2 regions of the Paenarthrobacter sp. CAP02 genome follow, and region 2 is predicted to be linked to the other one. Evidence: predicted binding sites of a transcription regulator. Region 2 holds the regulator's gene; the other holds the start of a gene.
The links. The regulator Rex, encoded in region 2, represses fermentation and respiration genes when NADH is low (regulators of the CRP and FNR family bind a similar motif). The targets are predictions, from matches to a motif close to CTTGTGAANNNNTTCACAAG.

Region 1: a site for Rex is predicted at 2,960-2,979, ahead of ABHM97_RS05675 (glyceraldehyde-3-phosphate dehydrogenase). Genes of this name have one in related genera too.

What each region holds. Positions count from the first base shown of each region.
Region 1 is NZ_JBEEII010000003.1:17,055-23,099, reverse strand. It holds gene ABHM97_RS05690 (acyltransferase domain-containing protein) at 1-62, shown strand, start outside; gene ABHM97_RS05685 (HNH endonuclease family protein) at 47-847, opposite strand; gene ABHM97_RS05680 (hypothetical protein) at 968-1,177, opposite strand; gene ABHM97_RS05675 (glyceraldehyde-3-phosphate dehydrogenase) at 1,251-2,738, opposite strand; RNA gene rnpB (RNase P RNA component class A) at 3,002-3,392, opposite strand; gene ABHM97_RS05665 (YaaA family protein) at 3,450-4,229, shown strand; gene ABHM97_RS05660 (zinc ribbon domain-containing protein) at 4,242-4,979, opposite strand; gene ABHM97_RS05655 (Nif3-like dinuclear metal center hexameric protein) at 5,069-5,980, opposite strand.
Region 2 is NZ_JBEEII010000010.1:109,409-115,453, reverse strand. It holds gene ABHM97_RS17180 (3-deoxy-7-phosphoheptulonate synthase) at 1-468, shown strand, start outside; gene ABHM97_RS17175 (helix-turn-helix domain-containing protein) at 608-820, shown strand; gene ABHM97_RS17170 (30S ribosomal protein bS22) at 984-1,082, shown strand; gene ABHM97_RS17165 (endonuclease domain-containing protein) at 1,250-1,792, opposite strand; gene ABHM97_RS17160 (HAD family hydrolase) at 2,392-3,210, opposite strand; gene ABHM97_RS17155 (glutaredoxin family protein) at 3,383-3,637, shown strand; gene ABHM97_RS17150 (redox-sensing transcriptional repressor Rex) at 3,714-4,421, shown strand; gene ABHM97_RS17145 (hypothetical protein) at 4,472-5,257, opposite strand; gene ABHM97_RS17140 (hypothetical protein) at 5,388-5,525, shown strand; gene ABHM97_RS17135 (hypothetical protein) at 5,509-6,045, opposite strand, start outside.

The DNA of each region.
Region 1 (6,045 bases), on a different contig from region 2:
TGCTGGAAAGGATCGACGACGGCGGCACCTGGCAACTGGGGCATGGTCACCTGGCGTTGTAGATGGTTTGTTGCTCAGGGCATCCGGAGAGTACCCGCTTCATCGCGTCCTTTTCGGCCGCAGTGACCCAGAGCCTGTAGGCAGTCTTCACCGAAATTTGACGGGCTATGTAGTGGCACCGGAAGTTCTTGTTAGCCGGTAGCCAGGTCGCGGCGTCGCCGGCTCCTTTCTTGACGTTCGCCGGACCATCAGCTGCGATGAGGTTCAGGGGATCGTTGGCCAACGTTTGCCGCTGCTGTGCTGTGAGTTCCTGGGCACCTTTCTGCCAGGCATCGGCCAGGGCCACGACGTGGTCGATCTGGACTGCCGCGCTGGTGTCCTGACCCCTTCGGAACGTCACGTGGGCACCCGTGTAGGGTTCCTCGAAGACTCCCCCGGCGACCTTGCAGGAGGAGCCGGCCGTGAATTCAACGTCCGTAAGATCCCTGTGCAGGATGTCGTTCCTGGTGTCGCATCCATTGTGGTCCACGTCCGCCCAAGCCTGGCCGAAAGCCGCCCTGTCGTAGTCAGACTTCGGTGCCCTGCCTTTCACAGGAAGCCGTTCCAAGGCCGTGCTTGCACTTTCGGCAACAATGGAAGCTGCGCCCTTGACCGGTTTCATGAATGTCGCATCGAAGACGGGCGCCTCGCTGGGGCCCGCTGCCCAGGGATCGGCGACGCCGAACTGGCCGGTGGTGAAAAACCAGGACAGGCCCGTCACCAGTGCTGCTGCTGCGAAAGCCAGAATGATCCAGGCTTGACGCGACCTGCGCCGGGCGCGTTTGTAGGCTGACCAGGTGATGCTCAAGGGACTCCGTCCAGTGGGGGCAGGCAATGTCCTACGAGCGTAGGACAAGGCCCCGACAGCCAGAGCAATATCCACAATGTGGAGGAGAAGTCACACCGTGACGACGCTGATGGAGGGTCTTTATTGCTCCCGCATCACGCGCTGAAGGTCTTCGGTTGCTACTTCCAGCAATGCGCGCAGCTGTTCAACGCGCTGATCCGGGACGTCGCCGGCGGCATTGGCTGCGACTGCCTGGTCGAGGAGTTTTTGGGCCTGCTTATGGTTGGCCCGCGCAACGTCCAGCGCGTGTTCGAGGGTGGTTTCGTGCTCAAGGGTTGATTCGTTGTCCATGAGCCCATTTTGATCAGGTTTCCCGGCTGTGGCCAGTGACACAGCCGGGAAACCCCTAAATAGTTTTGGTTGCTTAAGCGTCAGCCGTTTCCAGCACCGCGATGGGGGCAATCACGTCCTTGGCGGGGAATGACGGCGGGTTGACTCCGGCCATTTCCTCCATGACGCGGACAACCTGGCAGGAGTAGCCGAATTCGTTGTCGTACCAGACGTAGAGGACCAGGTTCTTGTCGTTGGAGATGGTTGCAAGGCCATCAACAATGCCGGCGCGGCGGGAGCCGACGAAATCCGTGGAAACGACGTCGGGCGAGTCGATGTAGTCGATCTGCTTGCGAAGGTCCGAGTGCAGGGACATCTCACGGAGGAAGTCGTTCACCTCGTCGCGCGTCGTGCCGTTCTCAAGGTTCAGGTTGAGGATGGCCATGGAAACGTCCGGGGTGGGAACGCGGATGGCGTTACCTGTGAGCTTGCCCTGCAGTTCGGGCAGAGCCTTGGCCACAGCCTTGGCAGCACCGGTTTCGGTGATGACCATGTTCAGCGCAGCAGAGCGTCCGCGGCGATCGCCCTTATGGAAGTTGTCGATCAGGTTCTGGTCGTTCGTGAACGAGTGGACGGTTTCCACGTGGCCGTGGATGATGCCGAACTTGTCGTTGATGGCCTTCAGCACCGGGGTGATGGCGTTGGTGGTGCAGGATGCGGCGGTGACAATCTTGTCGTCGTCGTTAATGTCCCGGTGGTTGATGCCGTGGACGATGTTCTTGAGTTCGCCCTTGCCCGGAGCCGTGAGCAGTACGCGGGCGACGCCCTTGCTCTGCAGGTGCTGGGAGAGGCCTTCAGCGTCGCGCCAGCGGCCGGTGTTGTCCACAACCAAGGCATCCTTGATGCCGTACGCGGTGTAGTCCACCGTGGCGGGGTTGTCCGAGTAGATCACCTGGACCTGGACGCCGTTGGCCGTGATGGTGTTGGCTTCCTCGTCCACGCGGATGGTGCCCTCGAAGGATCCGTGGACAGAATCGCGGCGCAGCAGGCTTGCGCGCTTGACGAGGTCGTTCTCGGCGCCCTTGCGAACAACGATCGCACGGAGTCGAAGACCGTGGCCGCCACCGGCCTTTTCAATGAGCAGGCGCGCCAGCAGGCGGCCGATCCGGCCGAAGCCGTAAAGGACGACGTCGGTGCTGGTGCGGTCGTCAGCGCCGCGCTTGCCAACGACGTCGGCAAGTTCCGCACGCAAGTACTCGTCCAGGGAGGCGCCATTGCCTTCAGCCCGGTACTTCTCCGTCAGACGCGCAATGTCGATAGCAGCAGCGCCCAACTCCAACTCGGACAAAGCGTTGAGCAGGGGTGCGGTTTCTTCGAGCAGGAGCTCGTGGTTGCTCATCCGGCGCGCGAAGCGGTGAGCCTTCAGGATGTTCATGGTGGACTTGTTAATCAAGCTCCGGCCGTGGATGCTGGTGACCACGTTGTTTTCCCGGTACAACCGGCCGATCACCGGAATCATGGCCTCGGCGAGAGCCTCCCGGCCCATCCACTTATCAAGACAAGAATCTGACGTCTGGCTCACAGAACTACCTTCCTTGGGTCAACCACATACGTCCTCGTATGCAGATGGCAGCGGCCGCCCGGAGTAGTCCTGCGGCACATGCGCCGGCGGGCTTCGGTCCACCCACAGCGCCTTGAACGAGAGCAAAGAAAATCCGCCGGCTGCGAACGCAGTCCCGGCGGCAGAACATCTACGTTCAGTACCTATTCTAGGGCGGAAGGACCGGTGGCAGGACTTTCGAAGGCGTGAAATCACTCACACGCAGTGTTTGCGCTGGTCATAAATGGATGGGTCGACCGATACGCCGGGTTCTGTCATCACTTCCGTTACCGGAAAGTGAGTAGCGGCCATCCATCTACGAACGCCGTTGCCGACGCCCTCCAGCAGCCTACCCGGACACTCGGGCGGGCAGCCCTCAAACGTGTCCTGTCTGGCCTTGCTCCGGGTGGGGTTTACCTAGCCTCCCCGGTCACCCAGGGAGCTGGTGGTCTCTTACACCACCGTTTCACCCTTACCTGCTGCCCCATGATGCAAGCATCACCGGGCGCAGGCGGTCTGTTCTCTGTGGCACTGGCCTGCGGGTTACCCCGAGTGGGCGTTACCCACCACCCTGCCCTGCGGAGCCCGGACGTTCCTCGAGCCACTTTCGTGACGCGCGACCGCCTGGTCGACCCATCCGCCATCAAGTCTACCGGCGTCGGGAGCTTGGAAAGTCCGGCGTAATATCGACTGGTGCTGATTCTGCTTCCGCCTTCCGAAGGCAAGACCCCTGCCACCAAAGGTCCCGCGATCAATTGGGAGTCGCTGAGTTTCCCCGAGCTGAACCAGCACCGCGCCACGGTTCTTGAGGCCCTGGGGACGGTGAGCGCGCATGACGATGCCCTGACGCTGCTGGGCGTCGGCGCTTCCTTGCGGGACGACGTCGAACGTAACACCCGGCTGCATGCCGAACCGGCTGCCCCGGCGCACCAGGTGTATTCCGGCGTCCTTTATGACGCCTTGGGCTATAAGAGCATGACCGCAACCCAACGACGCAAAGCCACCGAATCCATCCTGGTGATCTCCGCTTTGTGGGGCGCCATTGGTTTTGGGGACCAAGTGCCCGCCTACCGGCTGTCCATGGGAACTGCACTGCCCGACGTCGGACGCCTCGCCTCCTACTGGAAGCCGCAGCTTAACGCCGTCCTCGCCAAACGGGCTGAAGGCGAACTGGTGGTGGATTGCCGGTCGAGCACCTACGCAGCTGCCTGGGCTCCCCCCGCCGCCCAGACAGTAAACGTCAACGTTTTCAGTGAGGCAAACGGCAAACGTACGGTGGTCAGCCACTTCGCCAAACACACCCGGGGTGAACTGGCCCGGCACCTTCTGACACGGCGCGGCAAGGCGCCGGCCACGCCGGCACAACTGGCCAAGGCAGCCAGCGAAATGTGGATCACGGAATTGGTGGAGGGCACGGCCCGCAAGCCGCACGCACTCAACATCATCCTGGCTGGCCAGGTTGGGCCCAACTAGGGTCGGTCCGGCCTAGTTCCACTCTGCCGAACGGACCAGGATTACTCCCGAGTCCGGGCAAAAGACAATGTCGTCCTCTGCAGCAGCCTTGACTTCCGCGAGGTCCCCCGGGCTCAGCATCATGCCGGAGCCTTCGGATTTGCCATGGAACAACCGAGCGGCGCCCACTCCCCGCTTGGCAATGGTCTTCTCGTAGATTGCCAGGAGCCCGGCGTCCAGGGACTCTGCAAAAGCGGCCCGCTGTCCACGAACGACGGTCTCTTCGGCGGCAATTTCGGCTATGGCCTCATCGAGCTCCGCGCGGATGCTGCCAAAGGAACCTTGAATGTCATCAACGATCGCCTGCTGGGCGGTCTGGCGTTCGCGAAGGGTGTCCAAGCGCTCAAGGATCTCCAGCTCGACGTCCTCAAGGTCGGAGCGGCGCTTGTTCAGCGAGGCAATGTCGCTCTGAAGCGCCACCAGGTCCTTGGACAGGCCCGTACCGCTATTGAGCCGGGCTTCGTCGCGTTCGATGCGCGTAGCCACCTGTTCCACATCAGCCTCGGCCCGACGCAATTCCGCCTCGGCATCGTGCACGGCGACCTTGGCCGCTCCCAGTTCACCGTTTGCCACGTTCAGGGCGTCGGTGAGGTCGGTGATGCGTGGATCCGTTTCCAGTACGCGGCGACGGCCGGCCAACGACTTGAGCTTGGCGTCGAGCCCCTGCAGTTCAAGCAATTTGTATTGTTCTGCCGGTGCTGCTTTCGCCACGCTTACCTCCGCTTATCACTGCCGGTCCCGGAGATCAGGAGCGGCATGACACCCCCTATCTGTCGGGGCTGCCCATATCTTTCTAGACTCTAGTCCCCGCCGGGAGTCAGTATGAAGTCCCAGGGATCGCTGTTGGTGCTGCTGACACGGATCTCCACGTCGAAACCCTGGTCTGCGAGCACGTTCCCCAAGGCCTCGGCCGCAGCAGGGAGCCACAGCCATTCGCTGGCGAAATGTGAAACGTCTATCAAGTAGGGACGACCGTTCGTGGCGCCCTCACGGGCCTCGGAGGCCGGATGGTGGCGCATGTCCGCAGTCACGTACACATCTGCGTGGCTGGCGCGGACAGCGGGAAGCAAACTATCGCCTGCGCCGCCGCATACCGCCACCCTGCGCACCAGGCCGTCCTTATCGCCGGCAACCCTCACGCCACCGGCCACTGCGGGGAGCATTTCAAAGACACGGGCTGCAAAATCACCGAGTGTTTCCAGGTCAGGAAGGTCACCTACCCTGCCGATCCCCTCTTCGGGCAGTCCATTGCTGGCCGGAGTCAGGGGCGTGACGTTCTCCAGGCCGAAGGCGTCTGCCAGGACGTCGGACACCCCTCCGACGGCTGAGTCACCGTTAGTATGAACAGTCAGCAGTCCCGTCCCGGCCTCGATGAGGCGATGGATAGCCAGGCCCTTGGCTGACGTGGCCGCTACGGAATTCACGCCTTTGAGCAGTAGGGGGTGGTGCGTTATCAGCAGCTCGGCACCCCATTCGATGGCTTCGTCGATGACTTCCAGGGTGGGATCCACGGCAAAGAGGACCTTGCTTACCGGAACATTGGGGCGGCCCGCTACCAGGCCGACTTCGTCCCACTCCTCCGCCAGCGACTCCGGCCAGAGCTCCTCCACGGCCAGTAACACCTGACCGAGCGTGGGTTCCCCCGTGGCCTCAACTGCTCCGACATCTTCGCCGGAATCCGCATCAGAAATGTCAGTGTCTACTGCTTCCATACTCTTATTCTTACCTACCGGACCGAATCAGGCAGTCCCGCCACCCGGCGTCGCCGTTATTGTCC
Region 2 (6,045 bases):
GCTTTCCTGGGAATCGACGACGACGGCCGCGCGGCTTTGGTGGCTACGTCCGGTAACCCCGATACCCACGTGATCCTGCGCGGTGGACGCAAGGGCCCCAACTACTCTGCCGACGACGTCGCAGCGGCCTCGGCCAAGCTCGCCGCCAAGGGACTCAACCCGCGCCTCATCGTGGACGCTTCACACGCCAACAGCGGCAAGAGCCACCACCGGCAGGCTGAGGTTGCACTCGAAATCGGTGCGCAGCTGGAAACCGGGTCTTCTTCGCCTGTTGCAGGTGTGATGCTGGAGAGCTTCCTTGTCGGTGGGGCGCAGAACCTGGATACGGCCAAGCAGTTGGCCGGAGAGCAGGAACTCGTCTACGGCCAGAGTGTCACCGACGCCTGCATGGAGTGGGACGTTACTGCCTCGGTGTTGGAGCAGCTCGCAGCCTCGGCCCGGAAGCGCCGGGTGGCATCGGGGGAGTAGGGTCCCACTTTCCGGAAATGCTTTCACATTGGCCCCATCAGCCTCTAGAGTATCTAGCACATGGTTGTTGGATGGCTCAGCATCGGCACACCGTTCTACTGGGGGTGTCCTACTGTCTGAGAGCAAAGGAATATGGGAAATGTCCGCGGAGACTAACTTCTCGAATGCGCGTTTCATGACGGTGGCTGAAGTGGCCGACGTCTTGCGTGTTTCCAAAATGACCGTGTATCGCCTGGTTCACTCGGGGGAAATGCCCGCCGTCAGGTTCGGCCGTTCGTTCCGGGTTCCGGAAGAGGCCGTATCCCAGTACCTCAAGGGTGCTGTCGTGGACGGGCAATCCGAGACCGCCTGAGCCTGCCGCAGTCCACCTCACGGACCGTGGTCACGGGGTGCCTCTTTGAAGCGGTACTCTGTTAAGGAACGTTTTACGTCAATGTAAGAATCTGTCAGTTGTACTGTCTGCTTCCGCGGATCCGTTCCAACAGACAGGACCTTCTAGTTTGTAAGGAACTTTCGTGGGTTCAGTTATTAAGAAGCGCCGCAAGCGTATGGCCAAGAAGAAGCACCGCAAGCTGCTTCGCAAGACCCGCCACCAGCGCCGCAATAAGAAGTAGAGATACTTCACCAAGCGTGAATGCCCGTTGCCTTTCGAGGTGGCGGGCATTTTTGCACCCCCGACGCTCTCTCACGTCCCGCCTGTTTCCCCCAGACGCTCTCTCACGTCCCGCCTGTTTCCTGCGGACGCTCTCTCACGTCCCGCCTGTTTCCCCCAGACGCTCTCTCACGCGTGGGGCCGCGCGAAGCCCGCCTGGACCGATGGGTCTACCCAGCCGTTTCTTAGAGCCCTTTTGATCTGACGGGTGGCATTCGCGAAGTTGTCCGCGAGGTCCGACTTACCGAAGATGAGCACCGTCCACCCCGCTGCCTCGAATGCCTTGTCCCTTCGCCGATCACTGAGGATCTGTTCCTGCGCAAGGTGATGACCGCCGTCGTACTGGATAGCGACCCGACGCTCGCGGTAGCCGAGGTCGGCTGAAGGCGAGAAAGGATCGTTGACGTAGAGCCGCACCTGTAGTTCCGGGTCGGGAAGCCCAGCATCGAACATAGCCAGACGGAGCGCAGTCTCCGGCGCCGAGTCGGCACCGACACGCATCAGGTCCAGTGCTTCCCTCGCACGGACAACGCCCTGCAGGTTCTTGTGGCGATCCACCATGGTGCGTAGTTCGTGGATGGTCGTGAACGGCGCGTCCCTTTGCTCAAATTCGGGCCTGGGGACGCGAATGAGTTCGTCGCCAACACTGACCAGTTCATTCAGCGGAAGCATTCGGGCCAAGTCCAACCAGGTCCTGGAACGTGTACTGATCCACATGCCGTGATTGAGCTCTACTTCACCCTCCGAGACCACAACCGTGGCCGGTGACACCTTTTCGCCGCACCGCAGGCAGACTCCGCGGCTTGCTCAGATGCAGCTCATTGGAATCTGACAGCCAAGGTGGGAGTGAAAATCCGTGGATCTTGGCGGCAGTGACATGTGAGATCCAAGCGCCAGGGCTCGCAGCCGAGAGCGAGCGAGCAGCCGATTCCAGATCAAAGGCCCAGTCCTGCGGCCGGTATATGCCCTTGCTTACAGCCTCGATACTGACGCGTTTCCAGAGCTGCGGATGGGCGAGGCCGGCCGCTTTGGCCTCCGAAAGTGTAAACGGGGCGGATGCCAGCTCGGAGGGCACGGGTATGGGAATCTGCATACCGGCATTCTGACCCAGATCCCGCTGGAGCTGCAGAAGTTATCCACAGGGACGGGGCCACGTCCTGGGGATGTGAGCGAGGGTTGGTTTGAAGGGGGTGGGATGTGAGCGAGGGTTGGTTTGAAGGGGGTGGGATGTGAGCGAGGGTTGGCCTGAAGGGGGGGGATGTGAGAGAGGATCAGATGCGGGGGCCGCGGAACCTGGAGAAGCCCCGCCACAAGCCGTAAATCGCGCCGCCCACGGTAGCTGCTTTGAGCCCCAACGTTGCAGCCCGGCGGCCGGAGCGGAAGTCGTAGACGGGCCAATTGTTGTCGCGCGCGTGCCGGCGCAGCTTCGCGTCGGGGTTAATGACGACGGGGTGCCCCACCATGGTCAGCAGCGGGATGTCGTTGGCAGAATCGCTGTAGGCCCAGCAGTGATCCAGATCCAAGCCCTCGCGGTCGGCGACCAGTTGGACCGCGACTGCCTTAGCGGGTCCGTGCAGGATGTCGCCCACGAGCTTCCCCGTGTACATGCCGTCGTGCACTTCACCGACAGTCCCCAGCGCACCGGTCAAGCCCAGCCGGGTTGAGATAACGGTGGCAACCTCGATCGGGGTTGCCGTCACCAGCCACACTTTGCGTCCCACTCTGAGGTGCTGTTCAGCCAGAGCCTTGGTTCCCGGCCAGATCCGCGACTCGATCATCTCGTCGTAGACCTCTTCGCCCAAGGCTTTGATGTCATCAACGGTGATGCCTGCCGCAAGAGTGAGTGCGGAATCCCTTACAGCATGAACATCTTCCATGTTCTCGCCGCGCATCACGAACTTGAACTGCTTCCAAGCAAAACCAGCAGCCTGCGGCAAGGTGAACGCCTTGCGTTCATACATCTTTCGGGCCACATGGAAGAGGCTGGCGCCCTTCATCAACGTGTTGTCGACGTCGAAGAAAGCAGCTTCGCCGGTGTGCTTCTGCGCTTTGGCAGCTGCGGCGACCACGGCGTTCTTCTCCTCGGGCATGACTTGAGTCTAGTCAATGGCTGCTGCACCTCGCTTGTGGCGCACTGGCACACGCTCCGATGGGGGTGGGTTGTGAGTGAGGGTTGGGTTGATGGGGGTGGGATGTGAGTGAGGGTTGGGTTGAAGGGGGTGGGATGTGAGTGAGGGTTGGCGGGGAGGTTACCGTTATCCCATGGCTACTCCCGACGTCGTCCTCCTCACCAAAGCTGACTGCCACCTCTGCACGGAGGCGCGTGCCGCCGTCGAGCGTGTCACCGCAAGCCTCGGCCTGGAGTGGAAAGAACAGAGTATCGACCGCGATCCGCAGTTGCGGGAGCGCTTTGCGGAGGAGATTCCCGTGGTCCTTGTTGACGGCGTGCAGCGGGATTTCTGGAAGATCGACGAGGAGCGGCTGACCCGTACCTTGAAGAAAGCCCTGGCGGGCTGAGGGTGCGGTTACCCGTAAGTAATCGCTTTGGTTGAGCCCGCCCGGGGGTCATAGAGTGGAACAACAAAGCGACGCAATGGAGAATACCGTGACTGCGCTGGAACCGTCCGCGGAAGCAACTTCCGAGGACAACGAACCTGCCGCCAAGCAGATCCCACCCGCGGCTGTGGCCCGGATGACTCTCTATTTGCGTGCGCTCAACTCTTTGCTGGCAGAAGGCGTGGAGCGGGTTTCATCCGAAGCCCTCGCCGAAGCCTCCGGCGTGAGTTCCTCCACTCTCCGCAAAGACCTCTCCTACGTCGGCTCGTATGGCACCCGCGGCGTGGGCTACGAGGTCCAATACTTGAGCCGTCACATCGCCGCGGCCTTGGGCTTGACCCATGACTGGAAGGTCGCGATCGTCGGTGCCGGTAACCTCGGCAAGGCGTTGGCCCGGTACGGCGGCTTCGAGTCCAGGGGTTTCGACGTTGTCGCTATCTTTGACGCCGACCCCATGGTGATCGGCAACGAGGTGGGCTGGCTGCGGGTCAGCGACTCAGCCGAGTTGGAGCGGGTGCTGGAGCGTACGCACACGAACATGGTGGTGCTCGCGTTGCCGGCCACTGTGGCGCAGGCAGTCTGCGACCGCGTGATCGCCGCTGGAATCCGAAGCATCCTCAGTTTCGCTCCGGTGTTGCTGCAGGTCCCGCCGCACGTCAACCTCCGCAAGGTGGACATGGCCACGGAGCTTCAAATCCTGGCTTACCACGCACAACGGGCGCAGACACCGGGCCAGGCCGTTTAGCCTTCGCCGGGGCTACGCCCGTTGGGTTGCCTTATGACAGGCCCGCCGGTTTAGCGGCCGTACGGAGTCTGGTACGGGTTGCCGAACGGCTGGGGCTTCCGGAAATACGGAGCCGACGCCGGCAGGTACAGCATGACGATTGCTGCAACACCCAGCAGGATCACCACGAGCTGCAGCACGCCGTAGGTGGGGCCGAACTGGAAGAGGCTGGTCAGGCCGAGGACTGAGATGGCGGCGAAGACCGTGCCCAGGATCCTTGCCCAGTTCTTGCCCTTGCGGACGTTGAAGCCCACCAGCGCGTAAAGACCAAGGGAAATGATCGCGCCAACGATGGCGCTCACGGAGATGACCCCCCGCATGCCTTCCATGGAGCCTGCGGGAAGGTCGGTGCCTTGCTGCGCAGCCTGCTGGTTCATGGCGTTGATGAAGGCGTCAGCACCGGTGGTGGCAAGGAGCAGCGAGCTGATAGCTGAGAGGACGCCGGCTGCGATGATCATCCAGAAGGCGTAGTTGACCATCGGCGGAACCGTAGTGGGGCCGGGCTGCTGGCTCGGCCAGTTGGTGTCCTGGCCATACTGGGGCGCGGACGGGGCTTGGCCGTACGGGGAGGCCTGCTGGCCATACTGGGGCGACTGCTGCCCATACTGCGGCGCGGCGGGCGGCGACTGCTGCCCATACTGCGGCGCCTGCTGCCCGTACTGCGGCGCCTGCTGCCCGTACTGCGGCGCGGCGGGCGGGGACTGCTGGCCGTACTGAGGTGCGGTCGGCTGCGAGCCGGCCTGCTCGGGCTGGTTGGCGTCACCCGGGTTCGACGGCGGGTAGGGAGGGTTGCTCATGGCATTCCTTTGCTTGTTCGACTGCTGGTTCGGCCGCCGGGATCAGCAAAATGACCCTGCCCCCAGCGTGGTTCTGGTTACACCGTACATCCCGGGTCTGACGCTATAGCCAAACACACGCAGGAATTCCATGGCTACGGCAAAAATCATCATGTGGGCTTACGCCTTCATGATGAAGGCCGCGGGAATCCGGAGGGATTGCACCGCGGCCTTCACGTCGGTAAAGCCCGACGACGGAACCAGCGTGGACGCTAGACCTGGCCCTTGACTGCCTTGAACCAGAGCTGCGAGTTGGGCAGCCACATCAAGACGACGGCGACTGCGCTGACCAGGAAACCGAACCAGTTACCGCCCAGGCCCATGCCGGAACCTCCACCGTTGGCCGCCCCGAAGATGGCGAGCAACAGTGAAACGGCGGCCACGATGGTCAAGGCGAGCCGCGCCCATTCCTTGCCTTCCTTCATCTTCATGGCAAGGATTACTTGGGCGGCTGCAACAGCGAGGGCCAACAGGAGCAGGACCAGGGCGATCGCGGCGAACGCCGGAGCAAAAGCGAAAGCTGCGATGACGGCGAAGAATCCGATGAGCCCAAACAGCAGGCCCAGAAGTCCGGAGATAACCCAGATGAAGTAGGAAACCTTCAACTCCGTGGGAAGGCCCTGCGTCTTGAACATTCCCGAGAAGCCGCCCTGCGGCATGACGTCGTTGAAGTTGCGTGGGCCGTCGGTGGGCATTTCGAAGTGGAACCCGGGCTGGGCTGGTCCGGGCTGCCCCGGGCCAGGTTGGGA